Regions from separate parts of the Salinicoccus roseus genome, predicted to be linked through region 2. Evidence: riboswitches for the same ligand, from Rfam matches in the RefSeq annotation. Region 2 holds a riboswitch; each other region holds the start of a gene.
What was found. Region 2 has a riboswitch for S-adenosylmethionine ahead of EDC33_RS07895 (Na+/H+ antiporter NhaC family protein). Riboswitches for the same ligand answer to the same signal wherever they lie in the genome.
Positions count from the first base shown of each region.

Region 1 (7,638 bases), on a different contig from region 2:
TTCCCTGCAAACTTTGAAGGTCTCCCGACTGCGAGCCCGTCCGCAATGGTCCTGTTGTCGAGGCCGATATCGCGCACCGATACTTCATCATGCATCCCCGTGATCATTCCAAGCATCATGCATGGGGACTGTACCGGTTCGGCGAACACTGGGTGGACCGCATCACCGAATACATGCTTCAGGCCGAAGCTGATGCCTCCCGGTGCGCTTCCAACCCCGCATGGGAGATATACATAGAGCGGATGTGCTTCATCCACAGTGATGCCCTGTGCCTCAAGCTGCTTTTCAAGACGCAGTGCGGCCACAGCGTAGCCGAGGAAGAGCGGTTCTGAATCTTCATCGTCGACAAAATAGCCCTTATCATCCCGCAGGGCTTCTTCCCGTCCCTCTTCCACCGCTCTGCTGTAGTCGTCCTCATGCTCGACCACTTTTACGCCATTGTGGCGCAGCATGTCCTTCTTCCACTGCTTCGCATCACTCGACATGTGGATGACGACCTTGAATCCAAGGGCCGCACCGATGATGCCGATGGAGAGGCCGAGATTCCCGGTCGATCCGCAGACGATGGTGTATTCCGAAAAGAACTTCCTGAACTTCTCTGAATCAAATTGTGCATAGTCTTGAGTCTGGTCGATGATCCCGTGCTCCAGGGCAAGGTCTTCGGCATGCTTCAGCACTTCATAGATGCCGCCGCGCGCCTTTACGGAGCCCGACACCGTAAGACTGTCATCCGCCTTGATGTAGAGCGGTCCAGCTATGGACGTCCCATACCTTTCGCCAAGAAAATCCTTCATCCCATCTGCATGTACCAATGGCGACTCGATGATGCCGTCCTGCGCTTTCGTCTCCGGAAAGGCAGATTCCATGAAACGTGCAAAACGGCTCAACCGCCTGTCTGCCTCCATGATGTCTTCGCGCTTCAGAAAGGCGTCTGGAGCATCCGTTTCGAATGCCGTATAGTATTCATTCTTCCAGAACACCGACTCGCCGGCAGCCATCTGGCCGATGATCGGATGCTGATCAATCAACCGGTTCTTCATAATCATCCTCCTGTCCACTGTTGAACATGGCATTTCTGATGCGCTTCGGCATCATCACGACGGATGCATCGAGGTCGAGCGGCTGGAAAGTCTTATCGATGCACTCGTCAAAGAAATCGACCAGTTGCTGGTTGATCTTGAGATCTTCATCATCTTCCATATCACTCTCCTGCACACTGTACCAGTAGAGGTATTCATGGTTGCCTTCCTGTTCCCTGAATATCGTCTCTACATACATCTTCTCGCCCTCGAGCGTAAGGAGCGCATCGTCCATATTCTCCTCTATATACTTCATCCATTCATCCACTTTGTGGCTTTTATTTGCCTTCACCTTGAATTTGGTCAGTTCTACTCTCACTTGTCTTCCTCCTTTCATTGCTTTGATCGGCAGGTCACCGCCTGCCTTCCCATTCCTCATAAAACTGCTCCAGATACATTTCCATGAACTGATGGCGCGCTTCCGCCACCCGTTTTGCAGCGTCCGTATGCATCAGACCCTTCAGCTTGAGCAGCTTTTCATAGAAATGGTTGATCATTGTATTATCTTCCCTGCTGTACTGTTCGAACGTCAGCTCCTCGCGTGCAGCCCGGTCCGGGTCATAGAGTGCATGCCGCTTATTGCCGCCATATATGAAAGTGCGTGCAATACCGACAGCACCGAGCGCATCAAGGCGGTCGGCGTCCTGCACGATCGCATCCTCTACAGTGGCGACTTCGACGGTATTGTTCCCGCCCTTGTAGGAGACCGCCTGCATGGCGTGGATGATGCGTTCGATCACATCTGCTCCGACTCCGCGCGCTTCGAGGAATGCCTTTATGGCATCAATCTGTGCATGTTCGTCATCAGTCAGCTTATAGTCGATCATGTCATGGAAAAGGGCCGCCACCTCTATTATGAAGCGGTCTCCCCCCTCTTCTGCCTGGAGCATCCGTGCATTATTATATACACGCATGACATGCCAATAGTCATGTCCCGTACTGTCCGAATCGTGGAATTCATATACCCGTGCCTTTGCTTCTTCGATGATGCTGTGGTGATCCATAATCCATGCTCCTTTTCAAATTTCATGCTGGAACCTGCAGTGGTTCATTCACCGGCTATTATATCATGATTGCGGTGCCGGGTTGTCCCACAAAAAACGGGAACAATGCCAAAGCATCGTATCCCGTTTTGAAATGAACAGCGGAACTATTCCTTGGAATAGTCCACCCCGCGTGAATACCGGTTGGAGGCATCCCACAGCAGAAATTCCTCTATTCCATTATCATAGAGCGCCTGTACCTGCGCCTCCACTTCAGCCGCCCCATATGGCTTGTAGTTCCCACTGCCGAGATATGAAGCCGTGAAGTCCTGAAGCCATGGCCTCGAGACCGGCGGGTCTTCGAGCGCATCCAGCACTTCATTCTCCACCTGGGCATAGCCGGAGATGACCCGGTAAGGGTCAAGATCGGGCTTTTCCGCTCCGAAGTAGCCGTCTCCCCAGTGACTCGGGTAGATCATCGAGGAGATGACGTCAACGTTCTCCGATATCCTCGAGAAATTCTGGCCGATGCCGGGTGCCTCCTCCTGTGTGGCAGCATAGCCGAATATATCCACGGATACATCCACATCATATGGTCTGAGTGCCTCCTTGGCATAGGCGACGAAATCGGTCACTGCATCGACACGCTGCTGGATGCCGTCCTGGCCGCCCTCATCATAGCCGCCGCGTGTATATTCCAGTGTATCCGCACGGTGTTCGAACCCTTCCGGGAAGCGGACGTAGTCGAACTGTATCTCCTTGAATCCGAGTTTTGCAGCCTGTTTGCCCACTTCCACATTGTAGTCCCACACTTCCCTGGAAAATGGATTGACGAAGCTCTCTCCGCGTCCGTTCTTCCATACGGTGCCATCAGGATGTGTAAATGAAAGATCCGGCCGTTCTGCGGCAAGCAGTGAATCCTTGAATACGACGACCCGCGCGATCGGATAGATCTGGGCCGCCTCCATTTTTTCCATCAGAACTGTAGGGTCGATATGGTCAAGGGAGGCATTCTGGACCATTTCCATATCCGAATTGAGGTCCATCATCATGTTGCCATGGTCCTCCTTGACATCAATGACCATCGCATTCAGTTCCGTCTCGTCCAAAAGTGCCGTCAGATCCGCCATCCTTTCCCCACCGGCTGAATAACCGGACACGTAGATGCCTTTGACGCCTTCGTCCGGATAGGCGATGTCGACACCGTCATCGTATGTGAACTTGTCCGGCAGTTCCTCGGGCATGCTCAACAATGGAGCGTCACTCAGCTTGATGAACTGCGTCTCTTCGGCTGACGCTCCAGAGGGGAAGAGGAGTGCAACGGCCATATAGATGAGGCCGATGATGAAAATCTTCCGTCTCATTGTGCGGCCTCCTTCTCTGAGGAAGCAATGGTCTCGGGATCGACAAGTGCATAGCCTTTATCCCTGAGGCCCTCCACTATCTGTGCCGACGCATCCCGTGTCCAGGCGCGGTCATGCATCAGGAGGTTTGCTCCGTGGTTCAGGTATTCGGTATTGACCATGATGTCCGCCAATGCCGGAGCATCCTGGTATTCCGATTCCCAATCATATCCGTATGTCCAGTTCATAAGTTTCATTCCGGCCTCCTCTGCGATTTCCCGGGAGGCTTCCGTGTTCTGCCCGAATGGTGCCCGGAAGAAGCGGGGGCGCTCACCTATAATCGCTTCAACCCGTTCACTTGTAGCTGTAATCTCTTCACGCTGCGCTTCAACAGACAGCTCGGGAAGGCTTGCATGCGTCTCGGTATGGTTCCCTATTTCAAAACCCATCCCATGGATTTTACGGAGGGCTTCCTGACCTTCATCCGATTCGAGGTACATCCCGTTGACGAAGAATATCGCAGGGGCCTCATGTTCCGCAAGAATTTCTGCTATCTGCACGGCGTGGCCATCCGGTGCATCATCATAGGTCAGGAGGGCAACCTGCGGGTCTGCACCGCTGCCTTCAATCGGCTGGATGGCATATGTATCCGGGTTGACTTCGTATTGGAAATCGGGCGCTTCAGCATCTTCTTCTTTCTGTGTCGCTTCTGCTTCTTCCATCCCGTCATCCGATGCTGGAGCCTGTTCCTCCTGTACCGTTTGTTCCCGTTGAATTTCATCCTGTTCAGCTGAATCCGCAATGTCCGCTTCCCCACCATCCCGGCAGCCGGCCAATAGCATGCTGCTGCATAGCACGGTCACTATAAATCCCTGTTTAAACATCTTGTGCCTCCCTATCGCTCATTCTATTCATCAGCTTCTTCCTCCAACTGTGCATTCAGCATATTGCGGGCTTCCTCCAGTTCCACGAACGCCTGGTCGAGTTCCCTCCGGATTTCCCGGGTGCCTTCCATTTCATCATTGACGCGTTCAATTCCATCCTGGAATGTTTCATAGTCCGCTTCGTCCTGACCCAGCGATTCAAAATATGTCTTTTCGGAATCCAGTTGTGCTCCATAGGACTCCGTGAATGCATCAAGTGATTCCGTCATGGAGTCGAGGGAACCGAGCACACCGTTGAACGCCTCCGCTGGCATTTCATCATTGTCGATCTGCAGCATCTCTTCGTGCTGGCTGAGGGTTTCTTCATTGCTTTCTGACAGCTTTTCCAATAATTCCCGCCTTTCTTCTATATTTGCATGAACCTCGGCAGAACCATCAGATAATGTGCTTAAACTTTCATCTTCAGTCAATGCGGCTTCAAATTCCGTCTGCAGACGATTTTCCAAATCAGCCAGCTGTGTGAATGATTCCATGACTGACGTCTGCAGTTCCTCTATGTCTGACAATGATGTCTGTGCCTTTTCGGCCGGGCTGCTGCATCCTGCGAGCATCAGTAATGTGGCGGCCAGGATAACGGCGGCCATATTACGATAATGGAAAGGCATAGTTCATCTCCTTTATATATGTATTCCCATAAATTATAGCAATGCTTGCATATATAGTAAATTACAATATCGACCTTCTCACTATGAAAAAACGGTCTGGAGCCAATAGTTGGCTCCAGACCGGTCTGAAAGGAATATCTTCATCTTCTATGCCTATTCACTTTTTTCGGAGAACTGGAGCTCAAGCTGTGCCTTTACATCCTTGCTCACCAGTACACCGCCTGTTTCCAGCTGCTGGTTCCATGTCAGTCCGAATGCTTCACGGTTGATTGTGAACTCGGCTTCGAAGCCATGGACTTCCTGGCCCCAGGGGTTTGTACCCTTACCGTTGTACTGGAGGTCGATTGTCATTTCCTTCGTGATGCCGTTCATCGTCGTCTCACCCGTCACCGATACAGTATCCCCGGACTTAGTGACATTACTCGATTTGAACGTGATTTTCGGATTCTTTTCCACATTGAAGAAATCTTCTGATTTCAAATGTGCGTCCCGGTCTTCATTTTTGGTGCTTATGCTGTTTACATCTATTTCTGCATGAACTTCGGCATCCTCGAAAGTTTCGAGATTGTTTGTTTTCACTTCAAAATGAAAATCTTCGAAGTGCCCCTTCACCTTTGATACCATCATGTGCTTTACCTGGAATCCCACTTCGGAGTGGGCTGGATCTGTTACGAACGTTGTCATCATTAAAAACCTCCAATAATATTATCTCTAATTCAAGATAATTATATTTTACACCACTTACTTACTTTATGCAAGTTAATTATTAAATATATATAATAATGATCTCAGGAGGATACTTGACAGAAAATTCTTTATCCTTTAGAGTATGATGTAATATAATAATTGATACTCTTATCGAGAGAGGTGGAGGGACTGGCCCGATGAAACCTCAGCAGCGGACCCCAGGTACCGTGCTAATTCCAGGAGCACTGCTCGAAGATGAGATGAATGGATGATCATCATCCCCAATTTATCCACTTCGGACAATTGGGGATTTTATTATATTAATATTATTGGAAAGAGGGATCAGCATGACGAAAACGGCAGTCGAAGCACCATTCAGGGCAGATCACGTGGGGAGCCTGCTGCGGCCCGACAGCATACATAGGGCGCGCAAAGACCATCAGGAGGACAGGATCTCCTATAAACAGCTGAGGGAAATCGAGACCGAAGAGATCAGGAAAGTGGTCGACAAGCAGATTGAAGTGGGACTCAAGGCGGTCACCGACGGCGAATTCAGAAGGCGCTTCTGGCATACCGATTTCCTTGAACACCTGGACGGCGTGGAAGGATATGTGCCCGATACAGGCTTCCAGTTCGACGGCATCGAGACCGAACGGTATGATGTACGTGTCACAGAAAAAATCGCATTCAATAAAGAGCATCCGCATATAAAGGACTTCATCGAATTCAAGGAGATCGTGGGCGACCGGGCGGTACCTAAACAGACGATTCCAAGCCCGAACCAGATGTTCAATGCCGGCATACGGAACCAGGATATATATCCCGATGTCGAAGCATATGCCAAGGACGTCATCAAGGCCTATCAGGATGCGGTACAGGCGTTCTATGATGCAGGGTGCCGCTATCTCCAGTTCGATGATGTATACATTGCCGGACTCAATGCGCCGGAGATCCCATTCAATGACAGCGGCTATGACAGGGAATCCCTGATCCATCTGGCACTGAGGGTGCTGAACGGCGTACTTGAAAAGAAACCTGAGGACATGGTCATCACCACACATTTATGCCGCGGAAATTACAGGTCGAAATGGGCATTCGAGGGCAGCTACGCCAAAATCGCCCCCGTGCTCTTTGCCAAAGAGAAGGTTGACGGATTCTTCCTCGAATATGACGATGACCGTTCCGGAGACTTCGAACCGCTCTCCTACATTCCTAAAGAAGGCCCGCGGGTCGTCCTTGGACTGTTCACCTCAAAGCATGGTGAGCTCGAGGATGAAGATGTGATAAGGGAACGCGTTGCGGAAGCATCGAAATATGTTTCCAAAGATCAGCTCTGCCTGAGTCCCCAATGCGGTTTCGCCTCTACACACCACGGCAATGAACTTACTGAAGATGCCCAGTGGAAGAAGCTTGAATATATCGTATCGCTTGCAGAGAAACTTCTGGAAGAATAGAAATAAGGCCCCGTTGAGGGCCTTATTTTTATGGATGCTGTAATGTCCGGTTGAAGAATTCGAGTATCTTGCTGTTCATGTCATCGATGTTCTCCTGATGCATGTAGGTATGCCCCTCGTTTTCATATGCCGTGAACCCGACATACTGCCCGTTCTCCTTCATCGCCTCCACCATCTGGACCGATTCGCTGTATGGGACACGGGCGTCGTGGTGGCTGTGGAAGACCATCAGCGGCACCGATATATCCTTGCTTCTCGAGAGGGGCGAGATGTCGTCCAGAAACGCACCTGATTCTTCTATCGAGCCATATTCTGCAGCACGCAGCGCCCTTCTCCATGGCGGTGTATGATCTAGGAAGGTCCTGAGGTGCGAGATGCCGACGATATCCACTGCAGAGGCCCAAAGTTCGGAATGATGGGTAACCAGAAGAAGCGTCATCAGCCCGCCATAGCTCCTGCCCATCACCGAGATTCGGGAGTCTTCGGCCATTCCACCCTCCATCAGATGACGCCTCAGTTCGATGACATCCTTCATCGCATCCA
Region 1 covers NZ_RKQJ01000001.1:3,874-11,511, reverse strand. Annotated here, with positions in the region: gene dsdA (D-serine ammonia-lyase) at 1-1,046, opposite strand, end outside; gene EDC33_RS00165 (DUF6176 family protein) at 1,021-1,398, opposite strand; gene EDC33_RS00160 (HD domain-containing protein) at 1,433-2,083, opposite strand; gene EDC33_RS00155 (putative glycoside hydrolase) at 2,230-3,426, opposite strand; gene EDC33_RS00150 (polysaccharide deacetylase family protein) at 3,423-4,289, opposite strand; gene EDC33_RS00145 (YkyA family protein) at 4,313-4,954, opposite strand; gene EDC33_RS00140 (YceI family protein) at 5,108-5,638, opposite strand; SAM riboswitch class I at 5,807-5,903, shown strand; gene EDC33_RS00135 (5-methyltetrahydropteroyltriglutamate--homocysteine S-methyltransferase) at 5,989-7,095, shown strand; gene EDC33_RS00130 (alpha/beta hydrolase family protein) at 7,124-7,638, opposite strand, start outside.
Region 1: linked by a shared signal. The riboswitch ahead of EDC33_RS00135 (5-methyltetrahydropteroyltriglutamate--homocysteine S-methyltransferase) and the one ahead of EDC33_RS07895 (Na+/H+ antiporter NhaC family protein) in region 2 are both predicted to bind S-adenosylmethionine.

Region 2 (7,638 bases):
GTCATTTCTGATGGAGGAGTGTTTTTCGTCCAGCTTGCCATCGTTTCGGCTGCGATGGTGAATTAGCGGTTTAACTTGCCGTCGTTTCGGCTGCGATGGTGAATTAGCGGTTTAACTTGCCATCGTTTCGGCTGCGATGGTGAATTGGCAGGTTAACTTGCCATCGTTTCGGTTGCGATGGTGAATAGGCGACCTCCGTTACGCATTCAGTCTCCTCGGGAAACCGATGAGTATCGCGATGATGCCGCAGATCAGGAGCATTGCGGGATAGATGGAATATGGAATCATGGCGACGGGTGAAATGGCGGCGAGGCCTGCAGCAGCGAGCATCTGTCCCCCGTAGGGGATGAGCCCCTGGAAGGCGGCGGCGAAGATGTCGAGCACACTCGCCGATTTCCTTCTGTCCACACCATATTCGTCGGCAATGTTCCTGGCCAGTGGCCCGGTGATGATGATGGAAATAGTATTGTTGGCGGTGCTGAGGTCTGTGGCACTGACGAGTGCGGCGATGCCGAATTCCGCACCCTTCCGGGAACGGATCCTGCTTGTGATAAAATGGAGCAGGTAGTCGATGCCGCCATAATGCTGGATCAGCGCAATGAGTCCACCGATCAGAATGGCGATGATGGCGATGTTCTGCATATTGCTGATGCCTTCACCGGCAGCGGCGACGAATGATGTGAATGTATAGGAACCATCAAGCACACCGACCAGCCCGGCAAAGACAATGCCTCCGGAAAGTACGATCAACACATTGACCCCGAGCAGGGCAATCACCAGAACGGCGAGATAGGGCAGTACTTTAAACAGGTTGTAGTCAAGGTCCGTCGCAGGGGTCGTCGACTGTCCGGATGAAATGAACCAGAGTATGATGACCGTCGCAATTGCGCCCGGCAGTACAATGAAGAAGTTCGTCTTGAACTTATCGGACATCTTGACTTCCTGCGACTGGGTGGAAACGATCGTCGTATCGGAGATGACCGACAGGTTGTCCCCGAACATGGCACCACCGATGACCGTGGCAAGTGCCAGCGCCAATGAAAGGTCTGTCTGTCCGGCTATGCCGATCGCAATGGGGGCGAGTGCCACAACCGTGCCTGTTGATGTCCCCATTGAAATGGAGATGAAGCAGCAGGTGATGAACAGCCCGATCAGCAGGAGGCTGCTCGGCAGGAGTGACAGGCCAAGGTTGACTGTGGATTCTACAGCACCCATGTTCTCGGCAACTTGTGAAAATGCACCGGCGAGCAGGAAGATGAGCACCATCAGCATGATGTTCTCCCGGCCGGCACCCCGGGTCAGGATGCCGATCTTTTCATTCAGCCGGTCTTTCGGTTTTATGAACATCGCTGCAACGATGGCGATGATGACTGCTACGGTGATCGGCATCGCCTGGAAGTCCCGGGCGATGATGCCGGTACCGATGAACAGCGCAACAAAAACGAGCAGGGGGAGCAGTGCAAGTGGATTGCCCCGTGTATTATCCTTCATGATGAAAAGCCTCCAATGGTTTGATGATGATCTGAGAAACAAAAAAGCCCACTTCATAGAAGAAGAGGGCAGAAATTCATCTCTTCTTATCTTCAAGCATTACGCTTCTGGAATTGGCACAGGCCCGCATGGGCTGCTGCCGAGGCTTCAAAGGGCCAGTCCCTCCACCTCTCTGGATAAGAATCATCTCATTTAATTTAAGACAAACTTTACCGCCTTTTTCCGGCACTGTCAATAGGATTGTACGCTTTATTTGAATAATTCAAAGCACAACATGAACGAATCTTCACAACGATTGCACTTTGCTCTATACTTGAGTGGCAAAAATAATATATTGGAGGGGATACCATGAATATGGAATATGCACCACCTTTAAGCTTTGGACCGGATGGGGCCAAAAAGCATGTTGAAGTTTTTCTTAACACCGCCTGTCCGTATTGCCTGAACTTCTTCCTGGCTGCGCACGAAGCTGTGATGCCGCGTGTCGAATCGGGGGAAGTACGCTACACCATCAAGCATTATGACAAACCGAAGGTGCGGCTGCTTCACGGAACGATAGCGAACCTTTTCATAGACTACAACCAGCCGAATGAAGCGTATGAAATCATGAAGTCCCTGTTCTTGACGCAGAAGGAATGGGCGCATCTCGACAGTGGGGAAATCGAACAGATGATGGAGCAGGAGTATGGCTGCCAGGAGCAGAGGAGCACGATGAACTTGAGCCTCGATATTACAAAGGAGGCGCTGGAACGTTCAATTTTGGTTGTTCCGACTGTCTTCATCAATGGCGAAAAATTCGAGTTCGACAGCATGAGTGAGCCAAGGCAGATATCTGAAAAGCTGGCAAATATACTGGATTGGTGAGTGACATATCTGCTGAAAACAACCAAGTCAAACTTACATCAAGGACAATGGAGGTACAATAAAAAGAAGCAGCTTTCGCTGCCATAAAGATGTCGGACTGGTCTGCCGGAAGGACGGAGGAGAGCCCGACATGAGAAGTCTATTGATTGATCAGTGCATTTTCCTTATCAGAGCCTTGTTCTTTTCCTTGAAGATGTCATTGTGTGAAGAGACCATGCCGTCTTCAGGGGCATCCGATTTGATGAATGTCTTCGCATGGTTTGCGGCCTGTGCGGCCTCTGTGAAGCATCCGGCGATCAGGCGGACTTTGCCGTCATAGACTACCTGGTCGCCGCAGGCATAGATGCCGGGCACAGGTGTGTCCGCGACGTCATGGGTCTTGATCATCTGATGGTCGTTGTATCTGATGTCGCCTTCAAGGGAAGTGAGGAATTCACAGTTCGATTCATAGCCGTGGCTGACAAGGACATCGTCGACATCGAGTGACAGGCCATTATTGAGTTTGACCGAGGCGATGGCATCACCCGCATCGTTCGGATGGAGCATCTCTATTTCACACTGCGCGCACATCTGAATATTATCTTTCCGGTGAAGGGAGGCGATCATCGCTTCATGCCCCTTCATTTCTTCACTCCTGTAGACCATCGTGACCGAGGCAGCGACTTCCGAGAGTGCATCCGCCCAGTCGACCGCCGTATTGCCGGCGCCTGAGATGAGCACATTCCGGTCTTTGAAGCGTTCGAGCCTTTTGACGGTATAGTGGAGGTTCGTCAGTTCGTATGCTTCAGCGCCTTCGATCTTCAACCTGACTGGAGTGAAGATGCCGCGTCCGGAGGCGATGATCAGTGTCCGGCTGTAGAAGGATCCCCGGTCGGTGACGGTTTCGAAATGGTCCGCGTGTCGGATGACCGATTGGCATGTAGTCGATACATGGATTTCAGGATGGAAGGTCTTTGCCTGGGTGATCATCTGCTGCTTGATGTCCTCGGCCGGCTGAGGGGGTATGCCACCGATGTCCCAGATTATCTTCTCGGGATATATATTGAGTTTTCCGCCAAGTTCCGAATGATGATCGATGAGCTGGACACTCATGCCGCGCAGCCCTGCATAGAAACTTGCATACAAACCTGCAGGCCCTCCGCCTATGATGAGTGTGTCAGAAATATTCATGGCCTTTCCTCTTTTCTATTGAAATATTCTCTATTCTCGTTTATTATATAGTCAATGAGAATGATTATCAATCTCGCGATTTCAAATAAATTTAAAATGGGGTAGGGAAATGAAGAAATTCATCAGTTTATTCGCACTGCTTATGGTACTGGTTCTTGCGGCATGCGGCAATTCAGAAGAATCATCGGAAGAGGCTACGGACGAATCTGCAGCTGGGGAAGCAGGGGGCGGCTCCAATGAATCCGGAGAAATGGTTACATATACTACGGATGCAGGAGAAGAGATTGAGATCCCTGAAGACCCCCAGCGCATCGTCATCCTCGGGATGAGCTATTTCGGGAATCTGATGCATATGGATGCCAACGTTGTCGGCGCACATGCGAGGGTGACGGAAAGCGAAGTGCTCGAGCCATACACTGAGGGTATCGAGCTGATTGAAGAGGGAAATATTGAACAAGTGATGAACGTTGACCCGGATTTGATAATTACCTTTAATTCCGACGAAAATTTAGATAAACTGGAAGCGGTAGCTCCTACAATTCCAATCGATTATGCCAAGTGGAACTATCTTGACATCCACAGGGAGCTCGGCAAGATTACAGGCAATGAAGAGAAGGCGGAAGAGTGGATCGAGAACTGGGAAGCAGAACTTGAAGAGGACCGCGAAGTGGTCCAGGAAGCAATCGGTGAAGACACAACCGCAAGCGTCATAGAACAGTTCGCCAAAGACATATATGTATATGGTACAAACTGGGGCCGCGGCACCGAAATCATCTATCAGGGACTGGATGTAAAAGTGCCTGAAGCCGTCCAGGACGAAGTCGTCGAAGCCGGCTGGAAGAAGATTTCCGCTGAGGAGATAGAGAAATATGCGGGCGACTACATGTTCGTCGGCACAGGCGATTCCGGTGCGGACAATGCCTACAAGGACACGGAAGTATGGAACGGCCTCGACGCTGTACAGAATGACAATGTCATCGAATTCGATTCCCCGACATTCTACTATAACGACCCTTATTCATTGGAATATCAGAAGGAGATCATTGTAGACGCATTGACGAAATAAAAATAGGCAGGTGTCATGGATGACGAGTGTAATGCTGAAAGATATAAAAGTCGAACTGAATGAGCGCACGATCCTCAACCGCATCAATATGGAACTGGTGGAGGGCAAGGTGACGACCATCATCGGCCCGAACGGCTGCGGCAAGTCGACGATGCTGAAGACGATTTCGAGAATCATCTCAGCCAAGGAGGGCGGTGTCTATATCAACGATATGGACATCCGTCAGATGAAGTCGAAGGATGTCGCCAAAAAGGTCGGCATACTCTCCCAGAAGAACCGTCTCCAGTATGATGTCAAAGTGCGCGACCTGGTGAGCTTCAGCCGGTATCCCCATCTGAAACGGTTCCAGAGCCTGAAACCGGATGATTACAAGATCATCGATTGGGCACTCAAGGAGACCGGCGCCATCGAGTTCAGCGAACGCATGATGAGTGAACTCTCGGGTGGTCAGGCACAGCGCGTATGGATCAGCCTGCTCCTCGCGCAGGGGGCAGACGTCCTGCTGCTCGACGAACCGACGACATATCTCGACATCCACCACCAGCTTGAGACACTTAACATCGTCAAACGGCTGAATGAACAGACGAAGCAGACGGTCGTGATGGTGCTGCATGACATCAACCACGCAATAAAATATTCCGATCACCTCATCATCATGGATCAGGGTGAAATCATAGAAAGTGGCCATCCGACCGATGTGCTGACAAATGACATCCTGAACAATGTATTCAACATCAATGGAAAAATCACCATCGATCCGCTGACAGGCAAACCGATTCTTGCAGATTACGATCTGTTCTGCCAGACAGTCAAAGAGGTCCAGCATGGATCGTAAATGGTATCCTTTGCCCATCGTAGCGATGGGCATTCTTTTGTCTTTTGTGGCAGCGATGATGTTCGGAACGAATACATACACGCTCCAGCAGGTGCTTGAGGTGATCTTCAGCCTGGACATGACGGATCAGGCCCATCAGATCCTGTACGAAATCCGGATGCCCCGTGTGCTCGGCGCACTTCTCGCCGGTTTCATGATCAGCATATCGGGTCTCGTCCTCCAGTCCGTCACGCACAATGACCTGAGTGAGCCGAGCATACTCGGCATCAATGCCGGGGCCAACCTGGCGATCATCGTCGGGGCACTGCTGCTGCCTACACTGCCATTCATCGGGGTGATGGGCATCGGTTTCATCGGTGGCATGCTGGTCGGGCTGGTGATCCTTTCAATGACCCGCTACCGTTCCCCGATGCACCTGATCCTGGCCGGCGCTGGAATCAGCCTCCTGCTTTATGCGGTGACGGATTTTCTGGTGATCACATTCGGCCTGGGCCAGTATGTTGCGTTCTTCACGGCAGGCGGTGCTGCCGGACAGTCGATGTCGAACATCGTCCTGGTCTTTCCGATTGCCCTGGTGCTCGTCACGGTACTGCTCTTTTTGGCGAAAGAGCTTGATATCCTTCTGTTCGGGGACGAAATGGCGGTTTCGCTCGGCCAGAATCAGACACTCTATCGCGGAGTGACGCTGGTTCTTGCCATCATGCTTGCAAGCATGGCCGTCGCCATGGTGGGTAACGTGGTGTTCCTGGGATTGCTTGTGCCCCACATCGTCAAAATGCTTTTCGGCAATATGCACCGGTTCACCATCATCTATACCGGGATGCTCGGAGCGATGATATTCGCCCTGTCCGACATGTTCGCCAGAGTGTTCAATGAAACACCTGTCAACGCCATCATTGCGGTGATTGGCCTGCCTTTCTTCATCTATATCATCAAGAAGCGGGGGCGGAAATATGCGTAACAGTATGAAATTCATCATCATCATCGCCCTGCTCATCGCAATCGTAGTCACTCATCTGCTTACGGGAACCTTCAGTCTGGCTCCTGGCGACCTGATAGATCTGCTGATCAATCAGGCAGGGGAGGATGTGCGGCTCGTACTGTTCGAGTTCAGGATGCCGCGCATCATCGTCACCCTGGTCTGTGGCGCCGCCCTTGCACTGAGCGGTCTCATACTGCAGGTCATCTCGAAGAATCCACTTGCCGATCCAGGCATCATCGGTGTCAATGCCGGCAGCGGATTCGGCGTGGTCCTCTTCATCATGTTCGTCAGCGGGTCTATGAGCCAGCACCTGTATGCACTGCCTCTGATGAGCTTCATCGGGGGCTTGGCGACGGTACTCATCATCTTCTTCCTGTCATTCATGGGCGGGACGTTCAAAAGCAACATATTCATCCTCATCGGTATTGCTACGGCGATGGGAGTGACTGGATTCGTCTATGTATTCACGTCCATGTTCGACGAAACCCAGATGGAGATGCTGAACCGTTATTTCGCCGGTAACATATGGGGGGATACATGGCCGTTCGTCTTCATATCGGTGCCGTATATCCTGATCATCGCGGCTTTTGTCTTCTTCCGCATCAGGGAGATGGGGATGCTGAACCTGGATGATGAAATGCTGATCGGATTTGGCATGAATGTGAACAAGGAAAAGATCATTCTGATCATCCTGTCTGCGATGCTCTCGAGCCTTGCGGTGAGCGTATGTGGTGCCATAAGCTTCATCGGTCTGATTGCACCGCACATCTCAAGGCTCCTGTTCGGTCAGAATATGAAGGTCCTGTTCTTCTCTTCCCTGCTGATCGGCGGGGTGCTCCTCACAGGAGCGGATCTTGTCGGCAAGCTTCTCCTTGCCCCGATGATCATCCCGACGGGCATCGTAGTGGCACTGATCGGCGGCCCCTATTTCCTGAGGCTGCTCCTGAAAGCCAAACAGATATAGAAGAAAACTGAGATATAATGGTAATATATAGGAAAGAATATTTGGAAAGAGGGATGGAATGAAATATTTTGCAGCATTGGCACCAATGAAGGATGCACAGAAAAGTAAGGAATACCGTCAGCAGCACCTCGACTTCCTGAAGGATCAGAGGGAAGCCGGGAATGTTTTCATGTATGGAAGGTTTGCCGATGGCGCCGGCGGGCTCGTCATCTATCGGGGAGAATCACTTGAAGCGGTAGAAGCCCTCGTCAGACAGGATCCATATG
Region 2 covers NZ_RKQJ01000002.1:159,115-166,752, reverse strand. Annotated here, with positions in the region: gene EDC33_RS07895 (Na+/H+ antiporter NhaC family protein) at 199-1,491, opposite strand; SAM riboswitch class I at 1,575-1,674, opposite strand; gene EDC33_RS07890 (thioredoxin domain-containing protein) at 1,840-2,355, shown strand; gene EDC33_RS07885 (NAD(P)/FAD-dependent oxidoreductase) at 2,506-3,525, opposite strand; gene EDC33_RS07880 (ABC transporter substrate-binding protein) at 3,635-4,591, shown strand; gene EDC33_RS07875 (ABC transporter ATP-binding protein) at 4,611-5,426, shown strand; gene EDC33_RS07870 (FecCD family ABC transporter permease) at 5,416-6,387, shown strand; gene EDC33_RS07865 (FecCD family ABC transporter permease) at 6,380-7,372, shown strand; gene EDC33_RS07860 (YciI family protein) at 7,431-7,638, shown strand, end outside.

Region 3 (7,638 bases), on a different contig from region 2:
CTGCGTGCTACAAGGTTGATTGCTGCAGTGGTTCCCCGCGTGAATACGACTTCCTCAAATCGCTTGGCATTGATGAATGATCTCACTTTCATACGTGCCTGTTCGTAACCATCTGTCGCTTTCGTGCCGAGTGTATGCACCCCGCGGTGCACATTGGAATTGTAAGCTTCATAATACGCAGTCATTGCATCTATTACAGGTGACGGTGTCTGACTCGTTGCTGATGTATCAAAGTAGATGAGGTCATTGCCGTTGACCTGCTGATCAAGGATTGGGAAATCCTTTCTGATATCTTTTGCATTCATGCGGGAAAACCCCTTTAACGCTTATTTTGAAAGAACTTTAAGTTCTATGACTTCTCTGAGCTGGTTTTTCACGGATTCAATCGGCAATGCACGCACTACCGGGTCGAGGAAGCCGTGGATGACGAGCCTTTCCGCCTCTTTCTGGGAGATGCCGCGGCTCATCAGGTAGAACAGCTGGATCGGATCCACACGTCCGACGGATGCTGCGTGGCCTGCTGTAACGTCGTCTTCATCGATCAGAAGGATCGGGTTCGCGTCACCGCGCGCCTTCTCACTCAGCATCAATACTCTGGATTCCTGCTGGGCGTCACTGCGCGTTGCGCCATGCTTGATGTGTCCGATGCCATTGAAGATGCTGGATGCACTGTCCTTCATTACGCCGTGCTTCAGGATATGGCCTGAAGAGTCCTTGCCGTAGTGGATGATCTGTGTCGTGAAGTTGAGCGTCTGCTCTCCACGGCCCACAACGACCGTCTTAAGGTTGGAGACGGAATTATCTCCCATGAGGTAGGTCGTGTTGTCATTGATGACATTGGAGTCGTTCATCAGACCGAGCGCCCAGTCGAGTGTTGCGTCACGGCCGACGATACCACGACGGTTGACGTAACCTGTGAAGCCTTCAGAAAGGAAGTCCACTGCACCGTAGTTGACCTTCGCGTTATCTTTCGCAATGACTTCTGAAATGATGTTGAACTGTTCATTGGATTTATCTACGTTGGAAAGGTAGTTTTCGACATAAGTCAGTTCCGAACCTTCATCCGCGACGATCAGTACGTGGTTGAAGAGAGAAGTCTTCTCATCATCATGGAGTACAACCATCTGTACCGGATCTTCAATCTGTACATTCTTCGGTACATAGACGAACAATCCGCCGTTCAGCATTGCTGTATGATAGGCAGCAAGCTTGTGCTCATCAATCTTTACGCCTTCGGTCATGAAATATTTCTCCACGAGTTCCGGGTGGTTTGCACTGGCTTCGATGATGTTTTCGATTATCACGCCCTGATCGAGCAGTTCATCGGAAACTTGAAGATATGCAGGCGTATTGTTGTGCTGTACATAGATGTTTTTCGTGTGCTCGATGTCGAGAAGGCTCTTGACCGCTTCAGGCAGTTCTTCCAGGGAGCCGTATGTCGCGCTATCCGTCACCGGCTGGGATACTGTGAAGAAATCCCACTTGTTGAGTTTCGTCTTGTCCGGTTTCGGCATATCGAGTGATTCGATTTTTTCTAGTGCTTCTTTTTTCTTGCTGATGAGAAGTTCAGATTCACCGCGTGATTCTGCACGGGAAATGACTTCATCAGCATTGATAACATATTCATTAACTTCAGTAGCCATGGTCATCCTCCTGTCCTATTCTACATCTGCAGCGATAGTTTCGTCTTCAATGCCAAGTTCTTCCTTGATCCAGTCGTAGCCTTCCTCTTCAAGACGCTTGGAAAGCTCTTCTCCACCGGATTTCACTACACGGCCCTGCATCATTACGTGGACGAAGTCAGGTGTGATGTAGTTCAGAAGACGCTGGTAGTGTGTGATGATCAGTGCGCCGAAGTTTTCGCCACGCAGTTCATTGATGCCTTTGGATACTACTTTGAGTGCATCGATGTCGAGGCCGGAGTCTATCTCATCCAGGATGCCGAATTTAGGTTCGAGCATCATGAGCTGCAGGATTTCGTTACGCTTCTTCTCACCGCCGGAGAACCCTTCATTCAGGTAGCGTGTTGACATGTCGAGATCCATTTCCAGGTAGTTCATGTTCTTGTCCAACTTCTTGATGAACTGCATCAGGTTGATTTCGTCGCCCTCTTCGCGCTGTGCATTGATTGCGGAACGCAGGAAGTCGGAGTTCGTCACACCAGAAATTTCGGATGGATACTGCATGCCGAGGAAAAGACCGGCCTGGGCACGTTCATCAACTTCCATTTCGAGTACGTTTTCGCCGTCTAGCAGAACTTCACCTTGAGTCACTTCGTACCTTGGGTGTCCCATGATCGCCTGGGCAAGCGTGGATTTACCTGTACCGTTCGGCCCCATCACCGCGTGGATTTCTCCTTGCTTGAGTGTGAGATCGACACCTTTAAGAATTGGTTTGCCGTCTATTTCGACGTGCAGATCTTTGATTTCTAGAACAGAAGCCATTTATTAACCCTCCAACAGATTATTTTGTATAAGTTTCTCCATACCAGTTTATAATAATTATAAATAATAGTCAAAGCCTGGTACGGGATTTAAATTACCATTATATTATAACGTAAATGCGCCACACTTTAAACCTTTACCCCCCTTTTCACGGGAAAAGGCCCATAAAATAGACCTCACGACTGATAATGGTCGTGAGGTAAATGAAAATGGCTACTTGATGATGTCCAGGGTGAATGGGGGTTTGTAGACTTTCCCGTCATTCGCCTGGATGGCGCCGATGATTAGGAATACATAGAATGCGATGGTGATGATCGGGCCGATGATCAGACCGATGAGGATAAAGGATGTAAGCCAGGCGATGAACATGTAGATCGTGTAGGAAAGGCCGAAATTGACTACATGCCTTAATGCTTCTCCTGTAGCAGGATCATCGTCCTTCTTAAGTACCCAGATGAGCAGCGGGCCGAGGACAGCTGTAAAGGCGGATACGATGAATGAAACCATTACGAGGGACTTGTCGAAGACGTGGACTTTTTCTCCATCTACGTTTCTTCCGTTCATATTTCCTTCGTTCATTTCTCCTCCCCCTCCAATTAAAATACTATACAGTGTATATTTACCCTAATACCTCAAAAAATAACACGCTGTTTCAATTTCTTTCCAGTATCCATTCCATGAGAATTGAAAAAAGGACAGGATTTTTTTCAATTAAAACATATTAATCGTAAGAAAACCCCCGGTCCACAACCGGGGGCCCTGCATTATTCTGTTGGAATGACTGCACCTTCATAATTCTCTTCGATGAACTGCTTGATCTCTTCACCCTGGAGCACTTCCATGAGTTTCTGGATGTCTTCACGCTCTTCATCGCCGGTGCGGACTGCCACAAGGTTGGCATAAGGGGAATTTCCATCTTCGACGACGATGGAATCCTCCGTCGGGCTCAGTCCGCCGTCCAGTGCGAAGTTGGAGTTGATGATGACTGCCGGGGCTTCATTGTTTTCATACATGCTGACAAGCAGCTCCGGAGCAGTCTGGTTATCGAATTCAAAATTCTTTTCATTTGATGTGATGTCATCGAAAGTCGCATCTTCAATGTCAATGCCATCTTCGATTTCAACCAGGCCTGCATCTACGAAGAATGAAAGGAAACGCCCTTCTTCAGCAGGGTTGTTGGACACGAGGATGGTGGATCCATCGGGCAGATCCTCCAGTGAGTCGTAATCCTGGGAATATACGGCCATCGGCTCGATATGTACATTTCCCGCACTTGTGATGTCATAGTCGTGGGATTCCTTTTCCGTTTCCAGGTATGGCGTATGCTGGAAGTAGTTTGCATCCACTTCCTCGTCAGCAAGCAGACGGTTTGGCGTCGTGTAGTCATTGACGATGGAAATATCGAGTTCTATCCCCTCTTCCTCAAGAACCGTTGCCGCTTCTTCAAGGATTTCTGCATGTGGTGCTGGAGATGCTGCGATGGATATCGTACCGCCCGCTTCTTCCGTCTCTTCGTTCTCAGCGTTCTCCGTTGTTTCTTCGCTTTCTTCACTGTCCTCAGTTACGGCATCTTCCGAACCGCCGCTGCCGCATGCGACCAATAGAGCTGCAAAAATAGAAATGGTGAGCAGCAAGAAAATCTTCTTCATTACACTTTCCCTCTTTCCTGATTGGTTTTATTTTAATGACTACCGCTTGTCGACCGCTTTTGCGGTCAAGTCCCCAAGAATCTGGATGACAAAGACGATAATCAGTATTGCTACAGTTGCGACCAGGGTGACATCACTCTGGTTTCTTGTGAAACCGACCATATATGCCAGGTTGCCGAGGCCCCCCGCACCGATGACGCCGGCAATCGCTGTGGAGCCGACAAGCATGATGGCGGTGACGGTGATGCCTGAAATGAGCGCCGGCAATGATTCCGGCAGCAGCACCTTCCAGATGATCGTCCATGTATTGGCGCCCATGGATTCGGCGGCTTCAATCACCCCTTTGTCTATCTCCTTGAGCCCGATTTCAACGAGGCGTGCATAGAAGGGCGATGCACCGATGATGAGTGCAGGCAGTGCCCCCTGCGACCCCATGATCGTCCCCATCAGCACCTTCGTGAATGGAATGAGGAGGATGATCAGTATGATGAATGGAATCGCACGGAACAGGTTGACAAGGAAAGCAGTGACGCCATAGACCGGCGCACTGGCCGCATGCTCGCTTTTGGATGACAGGAAAAGGATGATTCCGAGAATCAGCCCGAATATGAATGTAAACGCAGTGGAAATGACGGTCATGTAAAGCGTTTCGTTCGTCGCCGTAAAGACATCATCCCATTTGACGTTTTCGAATGAGAACATCTCGGCGAATGCATTGATGAATTCGCTCATCCTTCCACCTCCACTGTCACAGCATGTTCAGCCAGTTCCTGCTCCAGGCTTTCAAGGTCCGCATCATCAATGTCGATTGCCACATACAGGTGGCCATAGGACTCATTGTTCGTCCGCTTGATATTGCCCGAGAGGATGTTCAGATCAAGATTGTATTTCTTGACGACCTGCGAGACGATCGGCGCTTTGGACTGAGAGCCGACAAAGCCGAGCTTGAGTATTTTCGAGGTCGGGAACATCTCCCTGACCTCCTCGAATGACAGGGCCGTCTCCTCATCGTTGATGTCATCTTTGACAAAGCGTTTCGTCACGCCATGCTCCGGATTCTGGAACAGCTTTATCACCGGCCCTGTCTCCACGACCCGGCCATTTTCCATCACTGCCGCACGGTCGCATATCTTGCGGATGACATGCATCTCATGGGTGATGAGGACGATGGTGAGATCCATTTCATCACGGATCTTCACCAGCAGCTCGAGGACCTCGTCGGTCGTTTCGGGATCGAGCGCACTCGTCGCCTCATCACACAGAAGCACTTCCGGCCTGTTGGAGAGAGCCCGTGCAATGCCGACCCGCTGCTTCTGACCACCGGAGAGCTGGCTTGGGTAGTTATCTTCGCGCCCCGTGAGACCGACGAGGTCCACGAGCTCGGCTACACGGCGCGCACGCTCCTTCTTCGGTACACCGGCAATCTCCAGCGGGAAGCTGATGTTTTCGGCGACGGTCCGCGACCAGAGCAGGTTGAAGTGCTGGAAGATCATGGAGACCTTCTGGCGTTTCCTGAGCAGGTTTGCCCGGGTCATCGCACTGATGACATCTTCGCCGATCACCACTTCGCCCGAAGAGGGCTGTTCCAGCCCATTCAGCATTCTGATCAGCGTGGATTTGCCCGCACCAGAATAGCCGATGACACCAAATATCTCCCCTTCCTTGATATGGAGATTGACATCATCCACAGCCTGGATGGTATTGTTCTTTGTCTTGAAAACTTTCGTTGCTTTCTTTATATCGATCATACGTTTCACCCTGACTTGTATATTGGAAAGGTCGTACATTTTCCGTTCCACTAAAGAAATAAAAAGCCCACTCAAAAGTTGAGTAGGCACCGGTTTTATCCATCAGCCTCTCATCTTCGACCAGTCGATCAGTGAATTGGCACCTTGTCATAAAGACGGTTGCCGTGGTTTCATCGGGCACTTCCCTCCACCACTCTTGATAAGAGTTTCATTATTAGATTGTTAATAATACTATCATCCGCATTCCTATTCGTCAACAAGGAATTCATCGAACACTTCCGTCAGATGGGTCACCGACTGGAAGGCATATACTTCCCTGATCAGTCTGCCCTTCCTGAACAGAAGCAGTGCGGGCGCCGATCTGATTTCATACAATTCAATGAGATCCTTATGATAGTTCAAATTTATGGAAGTATATGAAAATCCCTTCATTTCAGAGACGATATCGAGCATCCTTTCCGCAATCTGGCAGTTGGCACATATCGGCGCATAGCCATAGAGCACGAACGTCTCCTCAGATTGAATACGGCTGGTAATATCGATTGTCCTTGGTTCTTTCATCATTACTGAACTTACCTTTCATGATCAAGCTTGTATCTACATAGAAATCGTGTCTCATAAGGAGGTTTGCCAAGTAGTCGCGTGGGCAGCGGCCCACTTCACCGAATTTCGGGTCAATATATATGTGAGTACTTTCACTCAGATGTTTTTTAAACCATTTCCTGATGTTTTTTCCCTCTTTGTCCGCGTCGGACAGGATATAGATGTCGGAGCCATTCAGCTGGTCGAGAATCTCATCCAATTTTGAGATTCCCATTGTACCATGGGTGCATATGATCTGTACAGGTTCAATCAATACTTCTTCGATGCGCCGCTTATCCGTCTTTCCTTCGACAATGAGCACTTTATCGGAAAAATACATTGTATTCACCCCTGGTATCATATTTGAAAAAAAACTCCAGACGATGTCCAGAGTTTCAGTTTTTATGCATCCACCATTTCTTCGTAGGCATCCGCATCCATCAGTTTATCAAGTTGTGATTCATCGGACAGTTCAATGACCACCATCCATGCTTCCTCATAAGGAGATTCATTGACAAGCTCAGGGCTGTCCTCGAGTTCTTCATTGATTTCGACTACTGTACCACTGAGCGGCGCATACAGTTCGGATACCGTCTTAACGGACTCCACACTGCCGAACGATTCCCCAGTAGTAATTTCATCGCCTTCAGCAGGCAGCTCCACAAATACGATATCACCGAGTTCGGATTGGGCGAATTCCGTAATACCGATTGTTGCCTTGCCATCTTCAAATTTGACCCATTCATGGTCTTCTGAATACTTGAATTCTTTAGGTGTTGCCACGACAAAAACCTCCTTTTTCTTATACACTTATATAATCTCATAGTTCACACTATTTAGGCAAGGCTAATTCTGGCTGTTCACAAATTGTTTGTATTCCTCTTCCTTGAAGCCGAGCACTACGCTGGAGCCGTCATAGAGAAGGGGGCGCCTGATCAGCATGCCGTCTGTTGAAAGCAGTTCAACCTTCTCCTCTTTCGTCATTTCATCGAGACGTTCCTTGAGGCCGAGTTCCTTGAACTTCTTGCCGCGCTTGTTGAAGAATTCGTCGATATCCCTGCCCGAGCGCTCCACCAGTTCGGACAGTGTGCCGGCTGCCGGCGGCTGCTTCACCATGTCTATGCTCTCGAATTCAACGTCATTTTCCTGCAGGAACTTCTTTCCTTTGCGACAGGTCGTGCATTTCGGGTATTCATATAATGTAATCATCCATTA
Region 3 covers NZ_RKQJ01000001.1:1,208,147-1,215,784, forward strand. Annotated here, with positions in the region: gene EDC33_RS06115 (cysteine desulfurase) at 1-305, opposite strand, end outside; gene sufD (Fe-S cluster assembly protein SufD) at 327-1,643, opposite strand; gene sufC (Fe-S cluster assembly ATPase SufC) at 1,659-2,444, opposite strand; gene EDC33_RS06130 (DUF4870 domain-containing protein) at 2,658-3,023, opposite strand; gene EDC33_RS06135 (MetQ/NlpA family ABC transporter substrate-binding protein) at 3,209-4,093, opposite strand; gene EDC33_RS06140 (methionine ABC transporter permease) at 4,133-4,825, opposite strand; gene EDC33_RS06145 (methionine ABC transporter ATP-binding protein) at 4,822-5,841, opposite strand; SAM riboswitch class I at 5,949-6,047, opposite strand; gene EDC33_RS06150 (thioredoxin family protein) at 6,088-6,405, opposite strand; gene EDC33_RS06155 (toprim domain-containing protein) at 6,356-6,763, opposite strand; gene gcvH (glycine cleavage system protein GcvH) at 6,826-7,206, opposite strand; gene EDC33_RS06165 (Spx/MgsR family RNA polymerase-binding regulatory protein) at 7,270-7,632, opposite strand.
Region 3: linked by a shared signal. The riboswitch ahead of EDC33_RS06145 (methionine ABC transporter ATP-binding protein) and the one ahead of EDC33_RS07895 (Na+/H+ antiporter NhaC family protein) in region 2 are both predicted to bind S-adenosylmethionine.